Regions from separate parts of the Streptococcus sp. CL5.50 genome, predicted to be linked through region 1. Evidence: predicted binding sites of a transcription regulator. Region 1 holds the regulator's gene; each other region holds the start of a gene.
What was found. Region 1 encodes CtsR, which represses protease genes until heat stress. Its sites were predicted from a motif close to TTGGTCAAAAAAGGTCAAANA; they were not measured.
Positions count from the first base shown of each region.

Region 2: clpP (ATP-dependent Clp protease proteolytic subunit ClpP) is a predicted target of CtsR. The motif match lies at 2,058-2,078, and genes of this name have one in related genera.
Region 3: ACLNCV_RS08855 (ATP-dependent Clp protease ATP-binding subunit) is a predicted target of CtsR. The motif match lies at 2,517-2,537, and genes of this name have one in related genera.

Region 1 is NZ_JBKOTR010000001.1:251,799-262,745, forward strand. Features, by position in the region: gene ACLNCV_RS01260 (AAA family ATPase) at 1-365, opposite strand, end outside; gene ACLNCV_RS01265 (ATP-dependent Clp protease ATP-binding subunit) at 502-2,934, opposite strand; gene ACLNCV_RS01270 (CtsR family transcriptional regulator) at 2,936-3,394, opposite strand; gene ACLNCV_RS01275 (ABC transporter ATP-binding protein) at 3,513-4,241, opposite strand; gene ACLNCV_RS01280 (ABC transporter substrate-binding protein) at 4,241-5,248, opposite strand; gene ACLNCV_RS01285 (ABC transporter permease) at 5,287-6,045, opposite strand; gene ACLNCV_RS01290 (thiamine-binding protein) at 6,008-6,298, opposite strand; TPP riboswitch at 6,367-6,469, opposite strand; gene cbpD (choline binding-anchored murein hydrolase CbpD) at 6,551-7,669, opposite strand; gene ACLNCV_RS01300 (Veg family protein) at 7,759-8,025, opposite strand; gene dnaB (replicative DNA helicase) at 8,027-9,379, opposite strand; gene rplI (50S ribosomal protein L9) at 9,423-9,875, opposite strand; gene ACLNCV_RS01315 (DHH family phosphoesterase) at 9,872-10,947, opposite strand, start outside.
Region 2 is NZ_JBKOTR010000003.1:69,144-80,090, forward strand. Features, by position in the region: gene ACLNCV_RS02730 (ABC transporter substrate-binding protein) at 1-970, opposite strand, end outside; gene ACLNCV_RS02735 (YlbG family protein) at 1,036-1,323, opposite strand; gene clpP (ATP-dependent Clp protease proteolytic subunit ClpP) at 1,402-1,992, opposite strand; gene upp (uracil phosphoribosyltransferase) at 2,165-2,794, opposite strand; gene ACLNCV_RS02750 (cytidine/deoxycytidylate deaminase family protein) at 2,883-3,350, opposite strand; gene ACLNCV_RS02755 (TetR/AcrR family transcriptional regulator) at 3,369-3,926, opposite strand; gene ACLNCV_RS02760 (DegV family protein) at 4,051-4,896, shown strand; gene ACLNCV_RS02765 (NAD(P)/FAD-dependent oxidoreductase) at 4,955-6,130, shown strand; gene ACLNCV_RS02770 (8-oxo-dGTP diphosphatase) at 6,150-6,605, shown strand; gene ACLNCV_RS02775 (MerR family transcriptional regulator) at 6,712-7,452, opposite strand; gene ACLNCV_RS02780 (sodium-dependent transporter) at 7,793-9,133, shown strand; gene manA (mannose-6-phosphate isomerase, class I) at 9,174-10,118, opposite strand; gene ACLNCV_RS02790 (SemiSWEET family transporter) at 10,377-10,637, opposite strand.
Region 3 is NZ_JBKOTR010000016.1:7,109-18,055, reverse strand. Features, by position in the region: gene pbp2x (penicillin-binding protein PBP2X) at 1-1,153, shown strand, start outside; gene mraY (phospho-N-acetylmuramoyl-pentapeptide-transferase) at 1,155-2,135, shown strand; gene ACLNCV_RS08855 (ATP-dependent Clp protease ATP-binding subunit) at 2,588-4,693, shown strand; gene ACLNCV_RS08850 (S-ribosylhomocysteine lyase) at 4,754-5,236, opposite strand; gene ACLNCV_RS08845 (DUF1846 domain-containing protein) at 5,331-6,815, opposite strand; gene ACLNCV_RS08840 (glycoside hydrolase family 13 protein) at 6,968-8,578, shown strand; gene ACLNCV_RS08835 (peptide ABC transporter substrate-binding protein) at 8,745-10,712, shown strand; gene ACLNCV_RS08830 (peptide ABC transporter substrate-binding protein) at 10,939-10,947, shown strand, end outside.

The DNA.
Region 1 (10,947 bases):
CGTTTAGATAATTCTTGCTGATAGTCTGCTTCTCCTACAAAAAAGATCAGCTCTTGCTGGGTTTCATCATAGGAAATCTCCGCTAACATTTGGTCCAACCACTCCTGCCAGCCCATAGGGTAACGGGGAAGATTAGTCTCATCTAACTTGCAAACGGAGGTCAACTCGTCATCACGAAAAGCCTCTCTAATATAGCGAAATCTTTTTTGAAGCGTTAAGCCTACCTGCTCCCCTCGATCTCCCTCATAGCCTGAAACGACAACCCAGACCTGATCACACTGCCGCTTCGCTCGCTGGATTAGATCGATATGTCCTTGATGAAGCGGAGCAAAGGTTCCAAATACCACTGCTGTTTTCTTTTTCATAAACCTATTATCTTTTTATAATTTTTTATATTTTTATTATCTATGTTTTTATTATAAACTATATTTTTGTTTTGTCAATAGTTTTTTATAAAAAACTAGAAAAAAGAGAATCAAGATTGCTCCTGATTCTCCATTTTTATGCAATATCAAATTTTAACTGGCCTGCTTTGACACCAATCTTAAGTGTGCTGCCTGCCTCTAATTCTCCCTTGAGAAGAAGTTCTGCCAACTTGTCTTCCACTTCTGTTTGCAGGGTTCTGCGAAGTGGACGAGCTCCCATCTCTGGGTCATATCCTTGATTTGCCAGCAATTTCAGTGCGGAAGCTTGTAATTTCAAGTCAATACCTTTTTCAGCCAAACTTGCTACTAAAGGTTTGACCATAATCTTCACTACTTCCTGCATATGGTCGCTAGATAAGCTATGGAAGACCACCTTTTCATCAATACGGTTGATAAACTCAGGTCTATAAGCTTTTTTCAGCTCTTCAAAGATTCGTTTTTCCATATTTTCCTGGTCAAAACGAATGTCCTTAGCCCCAAATCCGACAGTCTTGTCATCCCGAAGGGCTGTCGCACCAAGGTTTGACGTCATGATGATAATGGTATTTGAAAAGTCAACCTTGCGTCCCTTGCTATCGGTCAAGACACCGTCATCCAAGACCTGCAAGAGAACATTAAAGATGTCTGGATGGGCCTTCTCTACCTCGTCAAAAAGGAGAACGGAATAGGGTTTGTTGCGAACCTTCTCGGTCAACTCCCCACCTTCTTCATAACCCACATAGCCTGGAGGAGCTCCGTTGAGACGGCTGGCTGCGAATTTCTCCATATACTCACTCATATCAAAGCGGATAAGGGCTGATTCGTCATCAAAGAGTACTTCTGCCAGAGCCTTGGCCAATTCGGTCTTACCGACACCTGTAGGTCCTAGGAACATAAAGGAACCAATCGGACGCTTGTGACTGCGAATCCCTGACTGATTGCGGCGAATGGCACGGCTAATGCTTGAAACTGCTTGATCTTGACCGATGACACGTTTGTGCAGTTCAGCTTCCAAGTTTAAGTATTTCTTAGCATCAGTCTGAGTCAGTTTTTGGACTGGAATACCTGACAAGCGACTCAAGGTAGTCAAAATATCAGACTCTGTCACCAAGTCTTTATAGACAGGCACTTCCTCTTCTTTTGCGATTAGCTGAGCTGCCTGTTTCCACTTGCCATCCATCAAGGCCTTGTCAGCTGGACTCAAACCTGAATCGTCTGCTTTTACATTTTTAGTTTTATTTTGCACTGTTGCTGCCGCTTCATCTAAGAGATCAATAGCAGAGTCTGGCAAATGACGACTAGTCAAGTAACGATGAGCCATCTTGACGGCTGTTTCAACCGCTTCATCTGTGATTTGCACCCGGTGATGTTTCTCATAAGTCGCCTTCAAACCTTGCAAAATGGTCATGCTGTCTGCCACACTTGGTTCTTCAATCGTCACTTTAGCGAAACGACGAGAAAGGGCCGCATCTTTTTCGATGTGTTTTTGATATTCTTCCTGAGTGGTCGCACCAACCGTTCTCAAGGTTCCACGCGCCAAGGCTGGCTTCAAGATATTGGCCGCATCCAGAGTTGAATCAATCCCACTACCAGAACCCATGATAGTGTGAAGTTCATCGATAAAGAGGATAACTTGACCATCTTCTTCAATATCCTTGATGATATTGTTCATGCGTTCTTCAAAGTCACCACGGAAGCGTGTCCCTGCAACGACATTCATCAAATCAAGCTCTAACACGCGCATCTTAGCCATTTCCGCAGGCACATCCCCACTAGCAATACGCTGAGCAAGACCAAACGCCAGAGCTGTTTTCCCGACACCAGCATCCCCAACCAAAACAGGATTGTTCTTGGTCTTACGGCTCAAGATTTGAATCATACGTGAGATTTCCTTGTCCCGACCGATGACTGGTTCTAACTTGCCAGAACGCGCTTGCTCTGTCAAATCATGCGTATAGTCCTCGAGACCACCGCTCGGAGTCTGCGGCATGCCCATCATATTGGCCATAGAATTTTGCTTATCAGCTACTGTACGATGGCGTTGGCGTAAAGCCTTGAGGTCTTCACGAGTCCAGCCTGCACGTTCTTCTAGATTTCGACGTAGGGCAGCAATCTTAACCTGATCTTTCTTGTCTTCATAAGAAAAACCAGCCCTCTCCAAGATACGAGTCGCCAAGGCATTGCCATCATGCAAAATCGCATAAAGGACGTGCTCCGTCCCCAGCACCTTAGCATGAACCACTGACGCTACATACTCTGCTTCATCAAAAAGGACCTGCAAACGATGAGAAAACGGCAATTCCGTAAAGGTTTCATCCTGGCTATAGTCCGTTTCAGTCAGTTCCAAAGCGACCTCTTCTAAACGGTCCATCTCATATGGATAATCATTTAAAGTTGCCCCTGCCACACTATAACTGTGGTTGGACATGGCAATCAACAAGTGCCAAGACTCTAGGTAACGAGCTCCAAAATGGCCAGCAACCATGTAGGCACTTTCGATACATTCATTCAATGCTTTTGAATAGTTCATCTTACTTCCCTTTTCTATCTACCTCTTGTATGACCTGTCGTAGCATGTTTGCACGAACAACTGGAGCTTCTTCTCCTAAAACGCGATCCAAAGCTACTGATACTAGCAAATTCATCTCCTGCTTGGTCATCAATTCCTGCTCAACCAAAAGCTGGAGAATATCTTCATAAATTTCTTGACTGACCCGCTCACCAATTGAGTAAAGAAGCTCCCTGAGCATTTCATGATGACTAGAAAACTCAATCCGTCCTATACGAATGTAGCCTCCGCCACCACGCTTACTTTCAACCAAGTAGCCCCTACTTTCCGTAAAGCGTGTCTTGATCACATAGTTAATCTGACTGGGAACAACCTGAAAAGTATCTGCCAACTGACTACGTTGCAACTCCACGATACCAGATTGATCTAAAATCGCCTTGATGTAGGCCTCAATATGATCCGATGTATTTTTAAATCTCATTACAAACCCACCTCTCTCTTTAAACCTTGACTATCTTTGACTATTATACCGAAATTTTCTCATTTTTAAAAGAAAAAGGGCGCTGGTAAAGGATAATCTTCACCAACTCCCTATTTTTCTACTTATCTAAGCCTAATTCTGCCAAGATTTGACGTTTGTAGGCAATCTTTTGGACTTCCTTGTCCTCATCTTCAGACCAATCTAGTTTAATTTCTGAAACAATCTGCCCAGGGCGATTTTTCAAGATATAGATGCGGTCGCTGAGACTGAGGGCCTCCTCGATACTATGCGTGATGATCAAGGTTGTTAGCTGCAACTGCTTGTGAATCTCAAGGTACCAAGCGTGTAGTTCCATCTTGGTCATCTCATCCAAGGCGCTAAAGGCCTCATCCAAGAGAAAGAGCTTGTGCCCGAAAAGGTAGGTCCGGAGCAAGGCCACACGCTGGCGCATCCCACCACTGAGTTCATGAGGGTATTTATCTCTTACAGCTGTCAACTGGAAGGTCGCAAGAATTTCATCTGAGCGAGCAATAGCTTCTGCCTTATCCACCTTTTGAATCAAGAGGGGCAGAATGATATTACCAAGCACCGTCTTGTGTTCCAAGAGCAGATCCTTTTGCAACATATAACTCACCCGCCCCTTGGGATTTTCTTCACCATCAAGGACAATTCTCCCTGACTGAACTTCTAAAATCCCCGCAATTAAGTTGAAAAGCGTAGTCTTACCAACACCACTTGGGCCTAGGATAGAAACCACTTCACCTGAAGTCACTTTCAGATTGATATCCTCTAAAATCCTCTCTTGACCATAGGCATAACTGACGTGTTCTAGTCTAATTTCTGTCATTATTTCACAAATTCGTTGGTGAAGCCTTTGTCTGTCAAGTCTTCTTTAAGGATACCATTTTCTTTATCCCATTTGTAGAAGGCATTCCAGCGAGCCGCATCAAATTGCCCCCATTTTTCCTTGTCGCTTGCGTATTCTTTTGACAAGTATTTTTGAGATTCGATGACAAAGTCACGTTTTTCCTTAAGTTCAGGTGCATTTTTGATGAGGATATCAGCTGCTTCTTCTGGATGCTCCATGGCATATTGGTAGCCTTTTTTGATAGCTTGGATGACTTTACGTGCTTCTTCTTTGTTGTCTTTGAGGTAGTCGTTGTTAGCAATGATGACTGGTGAGTAATAGTCAAATTCTTTAACGTAGTCTTTCAAGTACATAAAGTTAGCGTCTACACCTTGAGATTTGGCAAGAATTCCATCCCATCCATAGTAGATCCAAGCAGTGTCAAATACTCCATTGGCAATCGGTGTGATTGAGTTTGAGTCGTTATTTGGTATTTTTTCAACCTTCTCAAAGTCTCCACCTTGAGATTCTACCAAGGTTTTCAACATAGCAAGTTCAGTTGGGTCATTCCAAGTTCCGTATTTCTTACCAACCAAGTCTTTTGGACTAGCTACATTGTCAGATTTACGAGAGATGATTCCTGATGTATTGTGTTCTACGATAGCTGCAACGGCAGTAATTCCTGCCCCTTTTTCCAATTTTTTAGCCATATAGTCTTGGAAATAGACTGCAAATGGTGCCTTACCGTTAATAACCAAGTCAGAAGAACTTTCTTCTGGTGGCAATTTCAAATCAACATCCACCCCAGCTTCCTTGAAGTAGCCTTTTTCCTTAGCCACATAAAGCCCTGTGTGGTTGGTATTTGGTGTCCAGTCTAGGATAAAGTCAATCTTCTTAAGTTCTGCTTCTTTGTTGTCCTTGGAAGCAGTTCCTTGACCACAGGCCACAAGCACAACAGCTACAAGAGCTGTTAAAACAGTTAAAAACACTTTCCATGTTTTTTTCATTTTGATTTCCTCTTTTCTTTTTCCGAAACATTCTAATTCTACGAACGTTTCCATTTAATAACATATTTCTCGCTGACATCGACCAATTTCATACCAAGAAGGCTGATAATCGATACCAGAATAATAATAGCGAACATGGTATCATACTGAAACAATTTCTTGGACTGAATCATGTAGACACCTAGTCCTTCAAAGCCTCCCAACCACTCAGATACTACTGTTGTGATAAAAGCGTAGGAGACACTGACCCTCAGACCTGCATAAAAGTAAGGCAGACTGACTGGGATTTTAAAATGCCAAAGGATTTGCCAAGGTTTGGCCCGCATCAGACTAAACAAGGTCAGCATATCCTTGTCACAATGCCTAAAACCGTCCAAAATGCTGACGATGATGGGGAAGGTTGTCGTTAAGATAATCAAGACAATCTTGGGCAAAATCCCATAACCGAGCCACAAAACCAGGATAGGGGCTATGGCAATGGTCGGAATGGTCTGAACAACCACCATCATAGGGTAAATCAGGTCATTGAGCCAAGTCAAACTATCCATAAGCACAGCCATGAGACAGGCAATCAAAACTCCCAGAACCAACCCCAGCAAAGCCACTCTCAAGGTCGCCCAGCTGTGGTGCCAGAGAAATTCTCTATCACGCACAAAAGACTGGAGGATTTCAAGAGGTGTCGGCAGGATAAACTTGGGGAGAAGTTTAAGCAACCCTGCTAGCTGCCAGATTGACAAGATCCCTAGAAAGCCCAACAGACTAATGTGTCGTCTCAGTATACTTTTCAAGTTTCTCATCAATACTTAAAATCTCTCCTACATTTATTTTGACATTGGCAAAGACATTGTCTGCCTCCTGCCCTGCCACTTCCAGCGCTTCTTTTAGAATGCGCATAAGCTCATCAAACTCCCCTTCCAAAACTGTTTCAAATGGTGTCACTACCATGGTCACTTCTTGAGCTTTCAGATAGGCAATGACCTGATCGATAACAGCAATCCGATCAATCCCCTGTGAAAGGGGTAAAACTTGCAAGGCAATGCTTGCTTTCATAACAACCTCCACTTCTCGTTTTCCTTTGATAAAAAGAAAAACCTTTGCCATATATGGAAAAGGTCAAGATTAGACTAAGTATCGTTCCCTACGCTGGCATTACCCAGATCAGGTGCGGTCGAAGCTTAACGCTTCCTCTCAGACTGTACACAGACTCCCATATATTATATGGACATATGATAGCGCAAAACCAAAAAAATGTCAAGGAAACTGCTTACAGAAAAAGTAGGAAAAATTTCCTACTCCCATTTTCTATACTCGTTCTCCATCACTATTTACTCTGTAGCCATCCACCGTCGTATTAACAGCTAAGGCGCCTGAAGAGTAAGAATAATACCACTTACCAGATACTTGGTACCAGCCCGTTTTCATTGCACCTGAACTATCCAAATAATACCACAGACCATTTTCCTTTAACCATCCTGTCTGCATTTCACCAGATGATTTCAAATAATACCAGCTAGAACCATCTTTCAGCCAGCCTGTTGATTTAGACCCATTTGATTTGAAATGATACCAACTACCATTTATTTTCTTCCAACCGACAGTTGAACTGTTATTGGATCCATAGTTAGAGCTATTTCCTGATTGATTCTGATAATTCTGTGAAGAGGTTACTCCCTCTAGCTGGATATAACGACGACTTCCGTTATAAGCCGTATAACTCAACCACTTGTACCCATCTTTTTCGAGAATTTGATCATAATGAACATTCTCCCCAGGATAATAGTAATCAATCGCAGTTGCGCTAGCTAGAGGCTGATTTTTGATAGCAGCCTTAGTCTTAAAATAATGTGTTCCTCCTGTTGAAACTGAGGATTGACTATTCCCAACACTGCCACCAGCTAAATCTTTAAAATGAATAAACCCCGTCATAGTATTTGCCTTCACGATGCGCTTGTTGTAAGATTCCCTTATTCCATAATTGTATTCTTCAATCTCAATCTCATCTCCTATTACATTTGACACCCAAGCAACATGACCATAAGTTCCTGCAGTAGACCAAGCAATAGAGCCAATCGTTGGTGTATTATCGACACGATAACCTTCACGACGAGCACGATAGCCCCATTCATTCGCATTCCCATAAGCAGCCGGAATCTCAAAACCATTGACATTACTCAAACGAAAGGCTGCAAAAGAAGTACACTGACGAGAATACATGCGCCACTTATCAATCTCCTGGCTCCCATTTTTATAATGAGCAGGATAATCATCCCCACGCGCAATCGATCCATTTCCTCCGGAATAGGCATATACACTATTACCCGCTGCTAACATCAATCCTACTACTAAAAAGGGAACAACCTTTTTAGCTGATTTTCTGAAAGAAAATCTTGTCTCTGCTACTTTAAATGGTGAAATTTTCATTCTTCCTCCTTGAAAAATAATATAAATCGAAGATTACCTTCACTTAAACTATTCGGAGAAAAAAAGAAAAAGTGAGAAAATTTCTCACTTTAGTCAAGATAATGAATCAAATTCTTTTCTGTAAGGATATCTGAGTAAGTAAAGGATTCAACGTAAACATTAGCTTGTTTATCTCCTTCAACGTTTCCAAATTCAACGATAAATAGGGATGGATAAACCTCAATTAGCTTACCCAATCTATTTTTTTGGCGCTTACGACCATTCTCCAAAGTCATTTCTACGACTTGACCCTCATGTGCCTTGATTTCTTCTTTGATTTTTTTCATCTTGGCTACATCTGTAAATGCATCTGACATCTTATGCCTCCCTCTTTGAGATACTTGAAAATTTATTGTATTCTTTTTGGAAAATTAATTCCACCGTTCCACGAGCTCCACTACGGTTTTTCTCGATAATAACTTCTACCTTATTATTCGGCATTCCTTCCTCTTCTTCACCACCACGCTCATAGTAATCGTCGCGATAAAGAAAGGCTACAATATCAGCGTCCTGCTCAATAGACCCAGATTCACGAATATCAGACAAGACCGGTCTCTTATCCTGACGTTGTTCTACACCACGAGAAAGCTGACTTAGAGCGATTACTGGAACCTTCAGTTCCTTAGCTAAAATTTTCAACTGACGTGAAATTTCTGAAACCTCTTGTTGACGATTTTCCCGACCAGTTCCCGTGATAAGCTGCAAATAGTCTATTAAAATCAAGCCAAGATTTCCAGTTTCTTGAGCCAGTTTACGAGAACGAGAACGAATCTCTGTAATCCGAATCCCTGGCGTATCATCGATATAGATACTTGCATTAGCTAGATTTCCTTGAGCAATGGTATATTTTTGCCACTCCTCATCAGTCAATTGACCCGTACGGATAGAATGCGATTCTACCAAACCTTCTGCCGCTAACATACGGTCCACTAGACTTTCCGCACCCATTTCCAGTGAAAAAATAGCAACTGTTTTGTCCAACTTAGTCCCAATATTCTGAGCAATATTCAAGGCAAAGGCTGTCTTACCAACAGCTGGACGGGCTGCTAGGATAATCAACTCCTCCTCATGAAGTCCAGTCGTCATATGATCCAAGTCACGATAGCCTGTCGCAATACCTGTAATATCGGTCGTTTGTTGCGAGCGAGCTTCCAGATTTCCGAAGTTGATATTCAACACATCTCGAATGTTCTTAAATCCACTTCGATTTGCATTTTCGCTGACATCAATCAGGCCTTTTTCTGCCTGAGCAATGATTTCATCAGCTGGTTGCGAAGCCTCGTAAGCTTGATTGACAGACTCTGTCAACTTGGAGATTAATCGACGTAGCATGGCCTTCTCTGCAACAATCTTAGCATAATACTCCGCATTAGCAGAAGTTGGCACAGAATTGACAATCTCAACCAAGTAAGACAGGCCACCAATATTCTGTAAATCACCTTGATTATCAAGAATGGTACGAACCGTTGTTGCATCTATAGCATCGCCACGATCGGATAAGTCGACCATAGCTTGGAAAATCAAACGATGGGCATACTTAAAAAAGTCCCTAGACTCAATATATTCTCGCACAAAAACAAGCTTACTCTCGTCAATAAAGATAGCCCCTAAAACGGATTGCTCAGCTAAGATATCTTGAGGTTGTACTCGTAACTCTTCTACTTCTGCCATCAGACTTCCCTTCCTTTTACAATCTTGTCAAGAAAGTGTAAATTTACCCTTCTTTCACACGAAGATTGATTACACTTGTAATATCTTGATAGATTTTCACTGGTACATCAATCAAACCAACTGCTCGAATCGGAGCTTGTACTTGGATATGACGTTTATCAATCTTAATTCCAAATTGCTTTTGCAATTCTTCTGCAATTTTCTTATTGGTAATGGAACCAAAGGTACGACCATCTGGACCAACTTTTTCAACAAATTCTACAATAGTTTCCTCTGCTTCTAGTTGAGCTTTAATTGCTTTTGCTTCTGCAATCATCTCAGCATGAGCTTTTTCTTCAGATTTTTGTTTACCACGAAGTTCACCTACAGCTTGAGCAGTCGCTTCTTTGGCTAGACTCTTTTTGATAAGAAAGTTTTGCGCATACCCTGTTGGTACTTCCTTAATTTCGCCTTTTTTACCTTTTCCTTTAACATCTGCTAAAAAGATTACTTTCATTCTTCTTTCTCCTTTTCCTTTATTTCATTTAATACAATTTCTGTCAGTTTTTCCCCTGCTTCTGACAAGGTTGAATCCTTAATTTGAGCTGCTGCCAAATTAAAGTGGCCTCCACCTCCCAGCTCTTCCATAATCCGTTGTACATTCAGCTTACTACGACTGCGAGCTGAGATAGAGATAAATCCTTGTGTATTCTTCGCAAGAACAAAACTCGCTTCAATACCTGACATAGCTAACATGGCATCTGCTGCCTTACTAATAACAACTGTATCATAGCATTTCGAGTCCTTAGCCTCTGCTATTAGTACATCTGAACCTAATTTACGCCCCTGTAAAATCAGTTCATTGACCTCACGATATTCTTCAAAATCTGTCGCAGCAATTTCTTGGATAGCAATACTATCACTTCCTCTCGTTCTGAGATAGCTAGCAACATCAAATGTCCGACTAGTCACTCGTGAGGTGAAATTTTTAGTATCCAACATCATACCAGCCATCAAGACACTTGCTTGCATACGACTCAAACGATTTTTCTTAGAATTCTGGAACTGAATCAATTCCGTTACCAACTCACTGGCACTACTTGCACCACTTTCGATATAAGTAATAACCGCATTATCTGGAAAATCCTGATCCCGTCTGTGGTGGTCGATGACGATGGTTTGGGTAAATAAATCATAAAAAGCTTTTGATAAAGTTAAGGCTGTCTTTGAATGGTCTACAAGAATCAACAAAGAACGATTGGTCACCATCCCCATTGCATCCTTAACAGACAACAACTTCGTAACTCCTTCTTTTTCTAAGAATGAAACAGCTCGTTCAATATCCGGAGACATCTGATTTTCATCATAAAGAGCATAACTATTTTCTGTCACATTACTAGCAAATAACTGCATACCTACAGCAGAACCCAAAGCATCCATATCAAGATTTTTGTGACCAACTACAAAAACCTGATCTACACTTCTAATTTTATCTGAAATAGCTGTCATCATAGCGCGCGTACGTGTCCTTGTACGCTTGATTGACGCCGCAGATCCACCACCAAAATAAACGGGATTTTTCGTTTCGT
Region 2 (10,947 bases), on a different contig from region 1:
GAACAGAGTCATAAGCCAAGGCTGCAAATGTTGAAGGCTCTTCGTTGTACTTAGCACGGTAAGCATCAAGGAAAGCTTTTGCTTTAGCTGAAACTTCTACAGTAGTTGAGAAGCCTGAGATAAAGTAGATGTTTGATGCTTTTTCAGCAGTTGCTTGTTGCACAAACTCTTCACCGTTGAATCCATCACCACCAACGATTGGTTTGTCAATTCCCATACCACGCGCTTGGTTTACAATTTTACCAGCTTCAGTGTAGTAACCAGGGACGATGATAGCATCAAAGTCTTTCCCTTTCATTTTTGTAAGGGCTGCTTGGAAGTCTGTGTCACCTGCTACGAAAGTCTCATCTGCAACGATTTCACCTTTGTAAGCTTCACGGAAGGCTTTGGCAATACCTTTAGCATAGTCGCTGGCATTGTCAGTGTAAAGAACAACTTTCTTAGCTTGCAATTTATCAGAAACATAGTTTGAGATAATTTTTCCTTGGAAGCTATCTTGGAAAGTTCCGATAAAGAGGTAATCTTGACCTTTAGTCAATCCATCTTGAGTCGCACTTGGTGAGATCAATGGAACACCTGCTTTTGTAGCGTTCGCTACCGCAGCTGCAGTTGCACCAGATGTCGCAGGTCCTACGATTGCTGATACTTTAGATTGGGTTACAAGGTTAGTTGTTACTGAAGCAGCCTCTGCTGTTTCAGACTTGTTATCTTTATCGACTACTTCGATTTGTTTTCCATCGATACCACCAGCAGCATTGATTTCATCAACAGCAAGTTGGGCACCTTTTTGTTCAGATGTTCCGTAGGCTGCTACGGCACCAGTTTCCTCGAAGTTAAATCCGATTTTGATTGTCTTTTCATCTACTGAATTACCAGCAGCGTTTGACGCTCCAGACTTCACTTCTCCACAGGCTGCAAGAAGTGCTACACTTGCAAGAGCCACAAACGATAGGGCAAATTTTTTCTTCATCTTTTTTGTCTCCTTATTCTTAAATAAATAGCATGTTAAGAATATACCGAATTATCAGAAAATTGTCAACACTTTTCTTGATTTTTTTCAATGATAACGTTTTCCTCTCGATAAAGATTGCCCACAAAGGGTGTTTCCAGCTCTTGGATATGACAAACTCTGACTTTTTTTATAAATTTTTCCTTGCTCAAGCGCCCGACCAATTGCTCCACTTCTTGAGTTGGAACATAAAGCTGTAAGTAACGATGTTTCTTGGAATGATAGGTAATATCTCCATAATCCTGCAGTTTTTTGGCATCACGATTATAGTAAAGATAGATAATCAAGCCAGATCGATTGACTTTTTCAAACATGGTAAATCCTCTTTCTAAGAAATCTCTCCCTATTATACCAAAAAAAGCAAACCCAGTCGAGTTTGCCTTCTTTGATCATTAATTCAATGAATTGTTGGCCATGATTTCATCAACAAAGCCATATTCAAGTGTTTCTTGGGCACTCATCCAGTTATCACGTTCTGCATCTGCATGGACTTTTTCGATTGACTGACCTGAATTTTCAGCCAAGATTTTTTCCAAGATGTTACGAGTTTTGAGCAAGTGTTCTGCAGCAATCGCCATATCGGTTTGTTGAGTACCACCACCTGTACCACCCATTGGTTGATGGATCATGTATTCAGCATTTGGAAGCATGAAACGTTTGCCTTTTGCTCCACTTGATGCAATGACCGTCCCCATAGATGCGGCCATTCCCATAACGATGGTTTGGACATCTGCCTTAATAAAGTTCATGGTATCAACGATTGCCAAACCAGCTGAAACGGAACCACCAGGTGTATTGACATAAAGGTAAATATCTTTTGTACTATCTTGGGCATCCAAGAAAAGCAACTGAGCAATAACAGAGTTAGCCATGTTGTCTTCAACTGGACCTGTCAGCATAATGATGCGGTCTTTAAGAAGACGTGAGTAAATATCGTAGGAACGTTCTCCACGGCTTGTTTGTTCAATAACTACAGGAATCATTTATTTCTCCTTTTGAGTTTTAATTTTGTTGGTCAAATGACTGAAGATAAGACTATTATAATATCTTGGTCAAAAAAGGTCAAATTTTTGCTCTGTTTTCATTAGACAGAAACAAAAATTCAACCTCCTTTCGTGACTGGAAATCCTTTTCCAAGTCAATCTCTTTTTTATTTTATTTTGTACCGAACAAGCGGTCCCCAGCATCTCCAAGACCTGGAACGATATAACCGTGTTCGTTCAAGCGTTCATCCAAGGCTGCTGTAAAGATTTCTACATCTGGATGAGCTTCTTGAAGGGCTTTAACACCTTCTGGAGCAGATACAAGGCAGACAAATTTGATATTTGATGCACCACGTTTTTTAAGAGAGTCAACAGCCAAGATTGCTGATCCACCTGTTGCCAACATTGGGTCTACCACAAAAATTTGACGTTGGTCAATATCTTCAGGTAATTTCACCAAGTACTCAACTGGTTGAAGCGTTTCTTCATCACGGTACATACCAATGTGGCCAACTTTAGCAGCTGGAACTAAGCTCAAGAGCCCATCGACCATCCCGATACCTGCACGCAAGATTGGAACGATGGCTAATTTCTTACCTGCCAATTGTTTTTGAACTGTTTTTGTGATTGGTGTTTCGATTTCCACATCTTCTAGTGGAAGATCACGAAGTACTTCATACCCCATCAACATTGCAATCTCATCTACTAGCTCACGAAAAGCTTTTGTAGAAGTATCTGTACGACGCAAGATTGACAATTTGTGTTGAATCAGTGGATGATTAATAACTTCAATTTTTCCCATTTTTGGAATTCCTTCTTTCAATTTATTCTTCTTATTATACCAAAAAACGGTTTAAAAATCTTTCTAAACCATTTATTTTTGATAATTTTTACATTAGATCTGCTTCTTTAAGAGCGGCCTGTACTGTCTCAAGTGGTAAATGAGTCAATTCTGTTCCCTTTTCTTGATAAAGGTATTGGGCGTAGTCGTCCATTCGGTACTGGTTGATATAAACCACGCGCTTGCAGCCGACCTGAAGCAATTGTTTTGTACAGTTCAGACAAGGAAAATGGGTCACATAGGCTGTAAAGCCTTTAGGAATACCACGTTCTGCACCTTGAAGGACAGCATTGACCTCAGCGTGAAGAGTTCGAACACAGTGGCCTTCAATAACCAGACATTCGTGGTCAATACAATGCTCGGTTCCTGACACTGAACCATTGTAACCAGTTGAAATAACCTTATTATCCTTTACCAGAATTGCGCCCACTTTGGCACGTTTACAAGTGGAACGATTGGCAATTAGTAGAGCTTGGGCTGCAAAATACTCATCCCATGCTAGTCTTTTTTCAGTCATATCTCTTCTCCTTTTTCTCTATTTTTTAAAAAATGGTAACCGTAAATCCGCAATCTTTTCAGCAGGTACCTTCATGCCATCCTTGATCCATTTTAGAAGGACAGAGACGATGGCCGAACTCCAGAAGGAATGAAGATAAGAGCTGACACCTTTTGATTTTCCATGGTATTTTTCTAGAAATTCCTGCATAGCTTGGACAAAGATTTTTTCCAGATGGTAATCTAAGGCCAATTGAATCACTCTGGCTTCCTTTCTTGCTTCTCGGAAAAGGTGAACCCAGACCAGATAAAGGTCTGTCTTTAAATCATAATGATGCAACTGTTCCATAATATTGTGGACAGTTCGTTTAAAGACGCTTTCTAAAATCTCCTCTTTAGAATCATAATTGCGATAAAAAGCCGCACGCGAAACGCCTGCACGTTTGACCAATTCAGAAATACTAATCTTGGTCAAGTCCTTTTTTTCCAAGAGCTGCAAGAGGGCTGTTTCGATGGCTTCTCTAGTTAATAAATTGGATTCTTGGTTTGATTTTCTGAGATTTTCAAGAGATTTTTCAGAGATTCTACGTTCAGACATAACATTTTCTTTCTACTTGTCACAACAGACAGATAAGGCTTTTGTTTCAAGGGTTTTCATGATATAATTGTAAAAAAAGACAGAACCTTTGTCAATGTATAACTGACAAAGATGGAGAATTTCTATGACTTGGAAGATTATTGCTGACTCTGGTTGTGATTATCGTCAACTGGCAAAACCAGCTATTGACACGACCTTTGTAAGTGTTCCCTTAACCATTCAAGTAGCTGATCAGATTTTTGTTGATGATGCCAGTCTTGATATTGACCAAATGATGGAAACCATGTATGCAACTGCAGAAGCTTCAAAATCAGCTTGTCCAAGCCCAGATGATTATTTGCGAGCATTTGAAGGTGCCAAAAACATTTTCCTAGTAACCATCACTGGTACTCTTTCTGGCAGTCACAATAGTGCTCAACTAGCTAAGAATATTTATCTGGAAGAACATCCTGATACTAAAATTCATGTAATTGATAGTTTGTCTGCTGGTGGGGAAGTTGACTTGCTCGTAGAAAAATTGAATGACTTGATTGACCAGGGCTTATCTTTTGAAGAAGTGGTTGAAGCTATCACTGCCTATCAAGAAAAAACCAAGTTACTTTTTGTCCTAGCCAAAGTCGATAACTTGGTGAAGAACGGCCGTTTGAGCAAGCTTATCGGTACGGTCGTTGGCCTTCTAAATATCCGTATGGTCGGAGAAGCTAGTGAAACTGGAACTCTCGAATTGCTACAAAAAGCACGAGGACCAAAGAAATCAGTTCAAGCTGCCTATGAAGAATTAGTCAAGGCTGGATATGCTGGTGGCCGTATTGTCATGGCTCAACGCAATAACGAGAAATGTTGCCAACAGCTTTCAGACCGAATTCGCGAGACCTTCCCACAAGCGAATATCAAGATTCTACCAACCTCTGGTCTCTGCAGTTTCTATGCAGAAGATGGTGGTTTGCTGATGGGGTATGAAATTGATTAATTGCATTCTTGACAAGAGGTGACCATCATCTCTTGTTTTTTTGTGGTACAATAGAGCTATGAAACATTTTGATACTATCGTCATCGGTGGAGGACCTGCTGGCATGATGGCTACAATTTCCAGTAGCTTTTATGGTCAGAAAACCCTCCTCATCGAAAAAAATCGGAAACTTGGCAAAAAATTAGCTGGGACAGGTGGGGGACGTTGCAATGTAACCAACAACGGAACTCTAGACGACCTACTAGCTGGAATCCCTGGAAATGGGCGCTTTCTCTACAGTGTCTTCTCCCAGTTTGATAACCATGATATCATTAACTTTTTTACGGAAAATGGGGTTAAACTTAAGGTCGAAGACCACGGACGGGTCTTTCCTGCTAGTGACAAGTCTCGTACCATTATTGAAGCCTTGGAGAAGAAAATTACTGAGCTCGGTGGGCAAGTTACTACTCAAACAGAGATCGTTTCTGTTAAAAAAGTAGATGATCAGTTTGTCCTTAAATCAACTAATCAAACCTTCACTTGCGATAAACTCATTGTCACAACTGGTGGTAAATCCTATCCTTCTACTGGTTCGACTGGTTTTGGTCACGAGATTGCCCGCCATTTCAAACATACCATTACCGAACTAGAAGCAGCTGAAAGTCCATTATTAACGGATTTTCCACACAAAGCACTTCAGGGGATTTCACTAGACGATGTGACCCTAAGCTATGGTAAACATGTCATCACTCACGATTTGCTCTTTACCCACTTTGGTTTGTCAGGTCCTGCTGCCCTACGTATGTCTAGCTTTGTAAAGGGTGGAGAAGTCCTTTCACTGGATGTTCTACCTCAACTTTCTGAGAAGGACTTGGCTGCATTCCTAGAAGAAAACCGGGAAAAATCCTTGAAAAATGCTTTAAAATCTTTATTACCTGAGCGTTTGGCAGAATTTTTTGTACAAGGATATCCAGAAAAAGTCAAACAACTAACTGAAAAGGACCGCGAACAACTTCTCCAGTCTATCAAAGCACTCAAAATTCCTGTAACTGGTAAAATGTCTCTTGCTAAGTCATTTGTTACCAAGGGTGGCGTCAGTCTCAAGGAAATCAATCCTAAGACTCTAGAAAGTAAGCTGGTTCCTGGACTCCACTTTGCAGGCGAGGTCATGGATATTAACGCCCACACAGGTGGCTTTAACATCACTTCTGCCCTCTGTACCGGCTGGGTTGCAGGAAGTCTACATTATGATTAAATATCAAAGGTTGTAAAAAATGAATAGAAGAGAATCAGTCGAATTTGTCAACATGTGCTTGATTAAAAATGGGGACAAGGTCCTAGTTCAAGACCGAGTTAGTTCTAACTGGCCTGGCATTACTTTTCCTGGTGGCCATGTTGAATGTGGCGAGTCCTTTGTTGATGCTGTCATTCGTGAAGTGAAAGAAGAAACAGGTCTGACCGTTTGTAAACCCCAACTCTGTGGTATCAAAGACTGGTATGATGATTCAGATTATCGCTATGTTGTCCTCTTTTACAAAACAGAAAACTTTACTGGTGAGCTCCAATCTTCAGACGAAGGAAAAGTCTGGTGGGAAGATTTTGAAAATCTATCTCATCTAAAATTAGCTACTGAGGATATGTCTGACATGCTTCGTGTTTTTCTCGAAGAGGACCTCAGTGAATTCTTTTACTACAAGGATGGAGAAGACTGGTCTTACAAACTCAAATAACAGTCAATCGGCAGAGATCACTCCGCCGATTTTTCTTATCTAAGTCTGAGTCTTCCTACTAAAATTCTGTTACTGGCTTTGTCAGTCCTAGCTTAGTCTGTGAGTTTTATCGAGTTTGTGTGCTTACATAGAGAGCAATGACATCTGATGTGTACTGGGCTGTTCCAATTCCAAATTTGTCAATGTTTTCCTTAAACTCTGGGTTATAGACGTAGCCTTTACCAATATGACCGAATACTTCAATAGTACAATCAAATCCATAAGTACGTAAGGCTTGCAAGAGTTTAGCAGCTTCTTCTTGATTTTCGGTTGCTGTTACAGGAAGTCCAGCTTGAAGATTGTGTGCCAATGCTTGAAAGACTTGGTTGAAGGTAGCCGTAGCCTCATCTTCGTGACCTTTTTGGCGCTCGAGCGCTTGGTCCATCACTTCTTGTCCATATTTCTCTACCGCCTCTTGGTGGTATTTTTGATGGTCTTGGTAGTTAAATCCAGCAAATTTCTCTTGAATGCTCATTTCTCTTTCTCCTTTTTGTTCTTGAATGGTTTTTTGCAAGGTTGAAATCAAGGTATCCAGATGTTCCCTCTCTCGAGTCAAATAGTCCAACTGTCTAGTCAAGTGGGGCAATAAATCAGTCCTTTCTTCCTTTAATAGCTCTGCTATTTTTTCTAAAGAAAAACCTAGATATTTGTAGTAAAGAATGACCTGAAGGCGTTCCAAATCCTCCTGACTGTAGGTTCGATAGCCGTTTTCCGACTTTAAAGGAACCAAAAGTCCTATCTTATCATAGTGGTGCAGGGTCTTGACAGAGACACCTGAAAGCTGCGCAGCTTCTTTTATATGGTACATGATTTCCTCCTTATACTCAATGAAAATCAAAGAGCAAACTAGGAAGCTAGCCGCAGGCTGTACTTGAGTACGGTAAGGCGACGCTGACGTGGTTTGAATTTGATTTTCGAAGAGTATTACATTGATAGTATAACCCCTCCCCTTAGGTCAGAGTCAAGCGTTTTTGCGAAATTTTTTACTTTATCATAACATGAAAATGGTTTTCTTGACAGACCTTAGAAAACATGATAGGATAGTCAAGTCTATCAATCAAAAGAAAGGCTCATTTTGAGTACTGATGAGGCTATTTGCCAAGGGCAGTAGCTTTTTCTTTTGTAACACTAATTTTAGGAGTTTAACTATGTCTGAAAAATCTCAATGGGGTTCTAAACTGGGCTTTATCCTAGCGTCTGCTGGTTCAGCCATCGGACTTGGAGCCGTTTGGAAATTCCCCTACATGACTGCTGCTAATGGTGGAGGAGGCTTTTTACTTGTCTTTCTCATTTCCACTATTCTAATCGGTTTCCCCCTTTTGCTTGCAGAATTTACCCTCGGCCGAAGCGCTGGTGTCTCAGCTATCAAAACCTTTGGAAAACTGGGCAAGAATAGCAAGTACAACTTTATCGGTTGGATTGGTGCCTTTGCCCTTTTTATCCTTTTATCGTTTTACAGTGTTATTGGGGGCTGGATTTTAGTCTATCTAGGCATTGAGTTTGGAAAATTGTTCCAAATTGGTGGAACGGGGGATTATTCTCAGTTATTTACTTCAATCATTTCAAATCCAGCCATTGCCCTAGGAGCTCAAGCAGTCTTTATCTTATTGAATATCTTTATTGTATCACGTGGGGTTCAAAAAGGGATTGAAAGAGCTTCTAAGGTCATGATGCCCCTGCTCTTTATCATCTTTGTTGTCATCATTGGGCGCTCTCTCAGTTTGCCAAATGCCTTGGAAGGGGTTCTTTACTTCCTCAAACCAGACTTTTCAAAACTGACCAGTGCTGGTCTCCTCTATGCTCTGGGACAATCTTTCTTTGCCCTCTCACTAGGGGTTACAGCTATGCTGACCTATGCTTCTTATTTGGATAAGAAAACCAATCTGGTCCAATCAGGAATCTCCATCGTAGCCATGAATATCTCAGTATCTATCATGGCGGGTCTAGCCATTTTCCCAGCCATGTCAGCCTTCAATATACAATCTGAAGGGGGACCGAGCCTGCTCTTTATCGTCTTGCCTCAACTCTTTGACAAGATGCCTTTTGGAACCATTTTCTACATCCTCTTCCTCTTGCTCTTCCTCTTTGCGACAGTCACTTCTTCCGTCGTTATGCTGGAAATCAATGTAGGCAATATCACCAACCAAGACAACAGCAAGCGTGCCATGTGGAGTGCCTTTTTAGGAATTTTGACCTTTGTCTTTGGAATTCCTTCAGCCCTTTCTTACGGTGTTATGGCGGATGTTCACATCTTTGGTAAGACCTTCTTTGATGCTATGGACTTCTTGGTTTCCAACCTCCTCATGCCATTTGGAGCTCTCTGCCTTTCACTTTTTACAGGCTATATCTTTAAAAAGGCTCTTGCAATGGAGGAACTCCATCTCGATGAAACAGCATGGAAACAGGGACTGTTCCAAGTCTGGCTCTTCCTTCTTCGTTTCATCATTCCAATCATCATCATCGTTGTCTTCATCGCCCAATTTATGTAATTAAAAAGGACTTGAGTAGTAAACTCAGGCCCTTTCTTTTTTATGGATGGCTAACAATCAATTCCAAACCTTGCCCTTCCAAGGTCCAAGCTTCAACATCACTTGGTAGGATAAAGTGGCTACCTTTTTGGATTGGATAGTTTTTCCCATCAACAGTCAGTTGACCTTGGCCAGCTAAGACACTAAACAAACTGTAGTCAGCTGTCTTTTCAAAGTCAACTTTTCCAGTTATTTCCCACTTGTAAACTGCAAAGAAATCATTCGAAACAAGTAAGGTCGAACGCAAATCATCAGCTTTGATAGTCACAGAACGGCTATTGGCAGGCTCTCCAATATTCAAGACATCGATAGATTTTTCAAGGTGAAGTTCACGCAAGTTGCCATTATCATCCTTGCGGTCAAAGTCATAGACACGGTAAGTGGTATCGCTAGACTGCTGGGTTTCAAGAATTAAGATGCCTGCCCCGATAGCGTGCATGGTGCCACTTGGTACATAGAAGAAATCTCCAGCCTTTACAGGAACTTTTGTCAATAAGGCATCCCAGTTCTTGTCCTCGATTTGCTGGCGGAGTTCTTCTTTTGACTTGGCATTGTGACCATAGATAATCTCTGAACCTTCATCCGCAGCGATGATGTACCAGCATTCTGTTTTTCCAAGTTCGCCTTCATGCTCCAGTCCATAAGCATCGTCTGGGTGAACTTGAACGCTGAGCCAGTCGTTAGCATCCAGAATCTTAGTCAAAAGCGGAAATACAGGCTCTGGACGGTTGCCAAACAATTCACGATGTTCCGCATACAAAGTAGCAAGGTCTGTTCCCTCAAAACGACCATTGGCCACCTTTGAAACGCCATTTGGATGGGCTGAGATGGCCCAATATTCTCCGATTTTTTCACTTGGGATGTCGTAGCCAAACTCATCACGTAGCTTGGTTCCACCCCAAATTTTTTCTTGCATAACTGATTGTAAAAATAATGGTTCTGACATCATATTCTCCTGTCTGATTTTTCTCCCCTCATTATAGCAAAAAAAGAGTTCCAGTTGAACTCTTTTTCACATCTTATAAAGTAGGGAGAAGATTTTATAAAAATAGTAACGATATACTTTTTTCTTTGATAGAGACGAACATAAAAGACTCTCGTAAAGCCAGCTGTCACTGGACTTTTTCCCTCAACTCTCATTCAAAAATTACTTTAATGAAGCATCTATTTTCATAAACGAACAAAACTGAAACCAGTCTTCTTTTTAAATCAAAGCTGTAATAGCCGTCACAAGGCCAAAAATAATACCTGGTGCATTAGCTGCTGCAAGGGGGATATCTCTTTCTTTTTTGAAAAGACCGTAGTAAACCCAGAGACTACAGTTGATGGCAGCAACCAAGGGCTGGATGAAATTTCCTTTTTGACCAGCCAGATTGTTCATGATTTGTGGGAAGTAAGACACATACATCATAACAGACATAAAGGTCGCTACCCAACCTAAAATTTTCATTTGTTTTTCAGACATTTTCAAAACCTCTTTCATTTTTACTGAATCTTATTTTAAAATATTCTTTCAAAACAATCAAGTCTTTAAAACTTTTGTTATAAAGATATAAACTATCACAATCTTGTTATAAGAAAGAGGGAACAGAAAAAAGACCGAATTGCTCCGTTCTGTTTACTCAATCAAATATTAGAAAATGAATACTCCTTTTCAATGAATCGATTGATTGATGGTAAATAAGCCGTTAGAAATTATTGACAGTATCGAAATTTTATAGTAAAATGAATTTTGTTAATACCTAAATGGTGTGTAGTTTTCTATCAACATAGTC
Region 3 (10,947 bases), on a different contig from region 1:
GGATGCGACGATTCGAGATTGGGATGTTAATGATGGTTTGACTACTGGTGGGATGATGACTTTCTCACAAGGTTTCGCTCACTCCAGTAATGTTGGAATGAGTCTACTTGAACAAAAAATGGGAGATGCTACTTGGTTGGATTATCTAAACCGCTTTAAGTTTGGAGTGCCGACGCGTTTTGGTCTGACTGATGAGTACACAGGTCAATTGCCTGCAGATAATATTGTCAATATTGCCATGAGTGCATTTGGTCAGGGGATTTCTGTAACGCAGACCCAGATGCTACGTGCCTTTACTGCCATTGCCAATGATGGCGTCATGCTAGAGCCTAAATTTATTACGGCCTTGTATGATCCAAATGATCAAACCGTTCGTAGATCTCAAAAAGAAATTGTAGGGAATCCAGTTTCGAAAGATGCAGCTGGCCAAACTCGGACTCACATGGTCTTGGTAGGAACGGATCCTAGATATGGAACTATGTATAATCATAGTACAGGAAAAGCAACTGTCAATGTTCCAGGTCAAAATGTAGCCCTCAAGTCTGGTACAGCCCAAATCGCTGACGAGAAAAATGGAGGCTACTTAGTTGGTTCGACCAATTACATTTTCTCGGTTGTGGCTATGAACCCTGCTGAAAATCCTGATTTTATCTTGTATGTAACGGTTCAACAACCTGAACATTATTCAGGTATCCAGTTGGGAGAATTTGCCAACCCAATCTTGGAGCGGGCTTCAGCTATGAAAGAATCTCTCAATCTTCAATCTCCAGCCAAGAATTTAGATAAAGTTACGACAGAATCTTCTTATGCAATGCCTAGCATCAAGGATATTTCACCTGGTGAGTTGGCGGAAGCCTTACGCCGAAATATTGTGCAACCAATCGTTGTAGGTACTGGAACAAAGATTAAAGAGACTTCTGTAGAAGAAGGGACTAATCTTGCACCAAACCAACAAGTTCTCCTTTTATCGGATAAGGTAGAAGAAATTCCAGACATGTATGGCTGGAAAAAAGAGACTGCCGAGACCTTTGCTAAATGGTTGGATATTGAACTGGAATTTGAAGGTTCAGGTTCCGTCGTTCAGAAGCAAGATGTTCGGACTAATACAGCTATCAAAAACATTAAAAAAATTAAATTAACTTTAGGAGACTAATATGTTTATTTCTATTAGTGCTGGAATTGTGACATTTTTACTAACTTTAGTAGGAATTCCGGCCTTTATCCAATTTTATAGAAAGGCGCAAATTACAGGCCAGCAGATGCATGAGGATGTCAAACAGCACCAGGCAAAAGCTGGGACTCCTACAATGGGAGGTTTGGTTTTCTTAATTGCTTCTGTTTTAGTTGCCTTCTTTATTGCCTTATTTAGTAACCAACTCAGCAATAATGTCGGTATGATTTTATTTATCTTGGTTCTTTATGGTTTAATCGGATTTTTAGACGACTTTCTCAAGGTCTTTCGTAAGATCAATGAGGGACTTAATCCTAAGCAGAAATTGGCTCTTCAGCTTCTAGGTGGAGTTATCTTCTATCTTTTCTATGAGCGTGGGGGCGATATGCTTTCTGTCTTTGGTTACCAAGTACATCTAGGGATTTTCTATATTGTCTTCGCTCTTTTCTGGCTAGTCGGTTTTTCAAACGCAGTAAACTTGACAGACGGTATTGACGGTTTAGCTAGTATTTCCGTTGTAATTAGTTTGTCTGCCTATGGAGTTATTGCCTATGTTCAAGGTCAGATGGATATCCTTCTAGTGATTCTTGCCATGATTGGTGGTTTGCTTGGTTTCTTTGTCTTTAACCATAAGCCTGCTAAGGTCTTTATGGGAGATGTGGGAAGTTTGGCACTCGGTGGAATGCTGGCAGCTATCTCTATGGCCCTTCACCAAGAATGGACTCTCTTGATTATCGGAATTGTTTATGTCTTTGAAACAACTTCGGTCATGATGCAAGTCGGCTATTTCAAAATGACTGGTGGCAAACGTATTTTCCGTATGACGCCTGTGCATCACCATTTTGAACTTGGAGGATTGTCTGGTAAAGGAAATCCTTGGAGCGAGTGGAAGGTTGACTTCTTCTTTTGGGGAGTGGGGCTTCTAGCAAGTCTTTTGACGCTAGCAATTTTGTATTTGATGTAAGAATAGCACCCTGATATTTCAGGGTGTTTTTGCATTCTAAAAAATATTGGTCAATTAAAGTCAAATCTCTTGACCTTTTCTGACTAATGTAGTATATTATGAACGTAAGGTAAATGAAAGCCTTACTAGAACACTTATACTTAATGAAAATCAAAGAGTAAACTAGGAAGCTAGCGCAGGTTGCTCAAAACACTGTTCTGAGGTTGCAGATAGAGCTGACGTTGTTTGAAGAGATTTTCGAAGAGTATTATTTAAAGTAAAATAGAAAGAGGTGTGTCTATGTTTAATCTAGAAATTTTCAGAAGTAAAGATAGTCTACTCCTGCTTGAAAAAGAAAAACCAGAAATAGTACGTAGAGTAGCTATTTAGCTAGTCTAAATTTTTTAAAACAAAGGTCAAAGATAGTCAATATCAGTAATAATAACGAAGAAATATAAAAAGAGGTAAGGAATATGAACAACAACTTTAATAATTTTAACAACATGGACGATTTATTTAACCAATTGATGGGTGGTATGCGAGGATACAGTTCTGAAAACCGTCGCTACTTAATTAATGGACGTGAAGTGACACCTGAGGAATTTGCTCATTATCGTGCAACGGGTCAATTGCCAGGAAATGCAGAAACTGATGGACAAATGCAACAACAGGCTTCAGGTATGAAACAAGATGGTGTCCTTGCTAAACTCGGTCGTAACTTGACAGCAGAAGCTCGTGAAGGCAAGTTGGATCCTGTTATCGGACGAAACAAGGAAATTCAAGAAACATCTGAAATTCTATCACGTCGTACCAAAAACAATCCTGTTTTGGTCGGAGATGCAGGTGTTGGTAAGACAGCAGTTGTAGAAGGTCTAGCACAAGCCATTGTAAATGGAGATGTTCCAGCCGCCATTAAGAACAAGGAAATCATTTCTATTGATATTTCAGGTCTTGAGGCTGGTACTCAGTACCGTGGTAGCTTTGAAGAAAACGTTCAAAACTTAGTCAATGAAGTAAAAGAAGCAGGAAATATTATTCTCTTCTTTGATGAAATTCACCAAATTCTCGGTGCTGGTAGCACTGGTGTAGATAGTGGTTCTAAAGGGCTTGCGGATATTCTCAAGCCAGCTCTCTCTCGTGGTGAGTTGACAGTGATTGGGGCAACAACTCAAGACGAATACCGTAACACCATCTTGAAGAATGCTGCTCTTGCTCGTCGTTTCAACGAAGTCAAGGTCAATGCCCCTTCAGCAGAGGATACATATAAAATTCTTCAAGGAATTCGTGATCTCTATCAACAACACCACAATGTCATTTTGCCAGATGAAGTCTTGAAAGCAGCAGTGGATTATTCTGTTCAGTATATTCCTCAACGTAGCTTGCCAGATAAGGCTATCGACCTTGTCGATGTAACGGCGGCTCACTTGGCAGCTCAGCATCCAGTAACAGATGTTCATGCTGTTGAACGTGAAATTGAGGTAGAAAAAGACAAGCAAGAAAAAGCTGTTGAGGCAGAAGATTTTGAAGCAGCTCTAAACTATAAAACACGCATTGCAGAATTAGAAAAGAAAATCGAAAACCACACAGAAGATATGAAGGTGACTGCAAGTGTCAACGATGTGGCTGAATCTGTGGAACGAATGACGGGTATCCCAGTGTCACAAATGGGAGCATCAGACATCGAACGTTTGAAAGATATGGCTCATCGTCTGCAAGACAAGGTGATTGGCCAAGACAAGGCAGTTGAAGCTGTAGCCCGTGCTATCCGTCGTAACCGTGCTGGTTTTGATGAAGGTAATCGCCCAATCGGTAGCTTCCTCTTTGTAGGACCAACTGGGGTTGGTAAGACAGAACTTGCTAAGCAATTGGCGCTAGATATGTTTGGAACCAAGGATGCCATCATCCGTTTGGATATGTCTGAATACAGTGACCGCACAGCTGTTTCTAAGCTAATTGGTACAACAGCAGGCTATGTGGGTTATGATGACAATAGCAATACCTTAACAGAACGTGTTCGTCGCAATCCTTACTCTATCATTCTCTTGGACGAAATCGAAAAGGCTGATCCTCAAGTAATCACCCTTCTCCTCCAAGTATTGGATGATGGTCGTTTGACTGATGGTCAAGGAAATACCGTGAACTTTAAGAACACTGTCATTATCGCAACTTCAAACGCAGGCTTTGGTTACGAAGCTAACTTGACAGAAGATGCGGACAAACCAGAATTGATGGACCGTTTGAAACCATTCTTCCGTCCAGAGTTCCTCAACCGCTTTAACGCAGTCATTGAGTTCTCACACTTGACTAAGGAAGACCTTTCTAAAATTGTGGACTTGATGCTGGCTGAAGTCAACCAAACCTTGGCTAAGAAAGACATTGATTTAGCAGTTAGTCAAGCGGCTAAAGACTATATCACAGAAGAAGGCTACGATGAAGTCATGGGTGTTCGTCCACTCCGTCGTGTGGTTGAACAACAAATCCGTGACAAAGTCACAGACTTCCACTTGGATCACCTAGATGCCAAACACCTAGAAGCAGATATGGAAGACGGTGGTTTGGTTATTCGTGAGAAAGCTTAACTAGAGATTTTGAGCATAAAAAAGAAGGAGCCAGCTGAAAAACTGGTTCCTTTTTTGTGTTTAGATCACATGACGCTCAAAAGCATCGTCTGAAATCCCTTGTTCAAGGATGAGTTTAGCCCATTCTTTAGCAGAGAAGAGGCTGTGGTCCTTGTAGTTTCCGCAAGATTCGATGGTTGTTCCAGGGACATCTTCCCAAGTGGTGGTTTCAGCGATTTCCTTAAGCGAATCCTTGATAACAGCTGCAATTTCAGCGCTGGTGTGGCGCCCCCACATAATCATGTGGAATCCTGTGCGGCAGCCAAATGGTGAGCAGTCAATCATACCGTCAATGCGGGTACGGATGAGTTTGGCTAAGAGATGCTCGATAGTGTGAAGGCCAGCGGTAGGGATAGAGTCTTCATTGGGTTGCACTAAACGAATATCATAATTGGAGATGATGTCTCCCTTTGGCCCTGTTTCCTCCCCAATCAAGCGAACATAGGGTGCTTTAACAATGGTGTGGTCAAGTTCAAAACTTTCAACAATAACTTCTTTTGACATGGTAAATCCTTTCAGTTTTCTAATTTCATTATAACATAAAGCCGGCTCCTGAGACAGAGAGAAAACCTCTCCGAGAGTGGAGAGGTTGAAATCTTTATTTACGATACAAGCGGTCGTATTGGTAGTAAGGGTCAAAGGTTACATTGATACCCAATTTGCGAAGGACATTCTTGTCTTCATCGGTTAAGATGATGGTTGAGTGGGCTTCGCTTCCTTTGAGGTTGCCAAGTTCTTCCATAGCACGAGCAGCATCAGGATTTTCTGTAGCTGTGATAGCAAGTGCAATCAAAATTTCATTTGAATGCAGGCGTGGATTGCGACTTCCAAGGTGATCAATTTTAAGACCTTGAATCGGTTTGACAACTTCAGGTTCGATTAGTTTCACTTCTTTAGCAATATCAGCTGATTTCTTGATAGCGTTGATCAAGGCAGCGGCTGTAGGGCCAAAGAGTTCTGAGTTCTTACCTGTGACGATTTCACCAGTTGGCAATTCAAGGGCTAGGGCTGGTCCACCAGTTTCTTCTGCTTTTTGACGCGCAACGACAGCAACCTTACGGTCTGCAGGTGTGATACCGAGGTCGTTCATGAGCAACTCAATTTTCTTGACAGCTGCTTCGCCAACTTTTTCGGCTTTAAAATCAAGAACAGTTTGATAGTAGCGGCGGATGATTTCTTGTTTAGAAGCTTCGACAGCAGCTTCATCATCTGTAATAGCGAAACCAACCATGTTGACACCCATATCTGTCGGAGAAGCGTATGGAGATTTACCGAGGATACGTTCTAACATGCGCTTGAGCACTGGGAAGATTTCGATATCACGGTTGTAGTTGACAGTGGTTTCTCCATAGGTTTGGAGATGGAAGGGGTCAATCATGTTGACATCATCAAGGTCTGCTGTAGCAGCCTCGTAGGCCAAGTTGACTGGGTGATGAAGGGGAAGATTCCAAACTGGGAAGGTTTCAAATTTAGCGTAGCCAGACTTGATACCATTGATTTGGTCGTGGTACATATTTGACATACAAGTTGCCAATTTTCCAGAACCAGGTCCAGGAGCGGTTACGACGATCAAGTTGCGACTAGTTTTGATGTAGTCATTTTTTCCCATGCCTTCTGGAGAAATGATGTGATCCATATCCGTCGGATATCCTTTGATTGGATAATGAAGATAAGAATCAATTCCGTTTTTCTCGAGTTGATTGCGGAAGGCATCTGCAGCGGGTTGGCCAGCGTACTGTGTAATGACCACTGAGCCGACAAAAATTCCCAATTCATTGAATTTATCAATCAAACGAAGAACTTCTTGGTCATAAGAAATGCCCAAGTCACCACGTGCTTTGGAATGCTCGATATTACTTGCATTAATAGCAATCACGACCTCAACCTGCTCTTTCAATTCTTGCAAGAGCTTGATTTTATTGTCAGGTTCATAACCAGGAAGGACACGAGCGGCGTGGAAATCTTCTAACATTTTGCCACCAAACTCCAAGTAGAGCTTGCCGTCAAATTGGTTAATGCGCTCCAAAATGTGGTCGCGTTGTAGATTCAAATATTGTTCAGAACTAAAAGCTTGTTTTTTCATTTTTTTACCTCTGACCTCTATTATAATAAAAAATTGGCAGTTAGGAAACTATGGAGTTAAAAAAGGAATCAAAAAGATTAGGCAAACGCTTGCACAAAACTCTGAAAAGCGCTATCATAGACTATAGATTATTAAAATAATGAGGTAAGAAGATGCAAGAAAAATGGTGGCACAACGCCGTAGTCTATCAAGTTTATCCTAAGAGCTTTATGGATAGCAACGGAGATGGAATTGGCGATTTGCCAGGTATTACCAGTAAGTTAGACTATCTAGCTAAGTTAGGAATTACAGCGATTTGGCTTTCTCCAGTTTATGACAGTCCTATGGATGATAATGGCTATGATATTGCTGATTATCAAGCGATTGCGGCTATTTTCGGGACCATGGAGGATATGGACCAACTGATCGCGGAAGCTAAGAAACGTGATATTCGTATCATCATGGACTTAGTGGTCAATCATACTTCAGATGAGCATGCTTGGTTTGTCGAGGCCTGTGAAAATCCTGATAGTCCTGAACGAGACTACTATATCTGGCGGGATGAACCCAACGATTTGGAGTCTATCTTTAGTGGGTCTGCTTGGGAGTACGATGAAAAGTCAGGTCAGTACTATCTCCACTTTTTCAGCAAGAAGCAACCTGATCTCAACTGGGAAAATGAAAAACTTCGTCAGAAAATTTATGAGATGATGAATTTCTGGATTGATAAAGGCATTGGTGGTTTCCGCATGGATGTCATTGACATGATTGGGAAAATTCCTGACGAGAAAGTAGTCAATAATGGTCCTATGCTCCACCCTTATCTCAAGGAGATGAATCAGGCGACCTTTGGAGATAAGAATCTCTTGACAGTAGGGGAGACTTGGGGAGCAACGCCTGAGATTGCTAAGTTCTACTCAGATCCAAAGGGACAAGAATTGTCTATGGTCTTCCAGTTTGAACATATCGGTCTTCAGTATCAGGAAGGTCAGCCTAAATGGCACTATCAAAAAGAGCTGAATATCGCTAAGTTGAAAGAGATTTTCAATAAATGGCAGACAGAATTAGGAGTTGAGGATGGCTGGAATTCGCTCTTCTGGAACAATCATGACCTTCCTCGTATCGTATCAATCTGGGGAAATGACCAAGAATACCGCGAAAAATCTGCCAAAGCCTTTGTAATCTTACTTCACCTCATGAAAGGAACACCTTATATCTACCAAGGTGAGGAAATTGGGATGACAAATTATCCGTTTGAAACGCTGGATCAAGTAGAAGATATTGAATCCCTCAACTATGCGCGTGAAGCTCTTGAAAAAGGTGTTCCGATGGAAGAAATCATGGACAGTATCCGTGTCATTGGTCGTGACAATGCCCGTACCCCTATGCAATGGGACGAGAGCAAAAATGCTGGTTTCTCAACAGGTCAACCTTGGTTGGCAGTGAATCCAAACTATCAAGCAATCAACGTTCAAGTGGCGCTGGCAAATCCAGATTCTATTTTCTATACCTATCAGAAACTGGTCCAAATACGTAAGGAGAATAGCTGGCTGATTCGAGCTAACTTTGAACTCTTGGAAACAACTGACAAGGTCTTTGCCTATATCCGTAAAGATGGGGACCGTCGTTTTCTAGTTGTGGCTAACTTGTCCAATGAAGAGCAAGACTTGACCGTAGAAGGAAACGTCAAATCGGTCTTGATTGAAAACACCGTGGCTCAGGAAGTCTTTGAAAAACAAATCTTAGCTCCATGGGATGCTTTCTGTGTGGAAATGACTGACTAAAAAGTGAGAACCTCAAGCTTATAGAGTTTGAGGTTTTGCTAAAAGTTTTTTAGAGAATTCTTTTAAATAGATTTTTTAGAATTTTCTAAAAAATCTGTCAAAAGCTCTTGCTTTTATAATAAAATAGGGTATAATAGTGAAAATACTATTTTGAAGGAGATTATTTATGCAATCGAAAAAGTGGCTCTTAGGAGCGGGAGTGACCTTGAGTGCGGCCCTTCTTTTGGCAGCTTGTGGTAAAAGTGATAAGAAAGCAGATGCCCCGAGGAGCTTTTCTTATGTTTATGCAGTGGATCCGTCTTCCTTGGATTATAGCGTTACGAGTAAAAGTTCTACTTCTGACGTGATTGGTAATGTTGTTGATGGTCTTTTAGAGAATGATAAATATGGGAATCTTGTTCCGTCTTTAGCAGAGGATTGGACTGTTTCAACCGATGGTTTGACTTACACTTACAAACTTCGTAAGGGGGTGAAGTGGTATACTTCTGAAGGAGAGGAGTATGCAGAAGTTAAGGCGCAGGATTTTGTTACAGGTCTGAAGCATGCAGCAGATGCTAAGTCAGATGGTCTTTCTTTGATTGAAAAATCAATCAAAGGTTTGGAGGCTTATGTTAGTGGTGAGACCAATGATTTTTCAACTGTAGGTGTTAAAGCTCTTGATGATTATACGGTAGAATATACCCTTAATAAACCAGAAAGTTTTTGGAACTCTAAAGTAACAACAGCAACCATGCTCCCTGTAAATGAAGAATTTTTGAATGCAACAGGCAAGGATTACGGAGCGCCAACCCCATCAAGTATTCTTTACAATGGTCCATATTTTTTGAAATCTTTGATTTCTAAATCTGTGATTGAATATGAAAAAAATCCTAACTATTGGGATAAGGAAAATGTCAAGATTGATAATGTAAAATTAACATTCTATGACGGATCAGATCAAGAATCCCTTATCCGTAGTTTCGCTACAGGAGCATATAATACAGCGAGACTTTTCCCAAATAGTTCAAGTTTTGCTTCTACCAAAGAGAAATATGGAGATCAGATTATTTATAGCCCTCAGGAAGCAACTAGTTATTACTTTACTTTTAACGTAAATCGTCAATCATATAATAAAACAGCCAAGACAGATGAAGGACAAAAGCTTTCTACAAAAGAAGCCATGCTGAATAAAAATTTCCGTCAAGCAATTAATTTTGCCTTCAATCGCCACGCCTATACAGCTCAATTAAACGGTGAAGAGGGTGCGGATAAGATTATTCGTAATAGTCTAGTGCCAGATAATTACGTTCAAGTAGCTGGGAAGACCTTCGGACAGTTGGCTCAGGATGAACTACTGAAATATGGAGAACAGTGGAAAGATGTGACTCTCACAGATGGTAAGGATACAATTTACAATCCAACAAAGGCCAAGTCTGCATTTGAAAAAGCGAAGTCAGAATTGCAAGCTAAGGGAGTGAGTTTCCCGATTCATCTAGATGTGCCAGTAGAACAGACAGATGTAGTTGCGGTGCAACAAACCAATTCGCTAAAACAATCAATTGAAGAAACGCTTGGAACGGAGAATGTGATTATAGATGTTCTTCAAATGACAGATAATGAGAAGGAAAGTATTACTTCTCAAGCTAAAGTTCCAACCCAAAAAGATTATGATTTGAACGGAACAGGTTGGGGACCAGATTACCAAGATCCAGCAACCTATCTCAATATTTTAGATGCTAAGAAGGGTTCTGCCTTGAAACATCTAGGTATAACAAAGGGCAAGGATCCTGAAGTTGTGGCAAAAGTTGGCTTGGATGAATACAAGAAGCTCTTGGATGATGCGGCTTCTGAGACAAGTAATCTTGATAAACGATACGAAAAGTATGCTAAAGCACAGGCTTGGGTTACTGATAGTTCACTTCTTATTCCAGTTGCTTCTTCAGGGGGCTCTCCTATGGTTAGTCGTACTGTTCCATTTACCAAAGCTTATTCACAGGTCGGTATTAAGGGGGATCCATTTATTTTTAAAGGAATGGAACTTCAAAATGATATTGTGACAACTAAAGAGTATGATGCGGCCTTCAAAAAGTGGCAAAAGGAAAAACTGGAATCGAATGCTCAGTATCAAAAGGATTTAGAAAAGCACATAAAATAACGTGAATGAGATTCTTGCTTTCGTTAGGTTATCAGTTAATTCATTGATATTTAAATGATAAATCGCATAAAAACAAGGGAGGACTGTATGAAAGACAGAAATCCTTTGTTTTTTTATGACTAAAGTTTATAAACTTTCATTCTAGAAATTCAATTAACTTTACAAATTCCCACTATTTTGGTAAAATAAACCTATGTTATAAAAACTAACATAAAGGAGAAAGAAGATGACTACA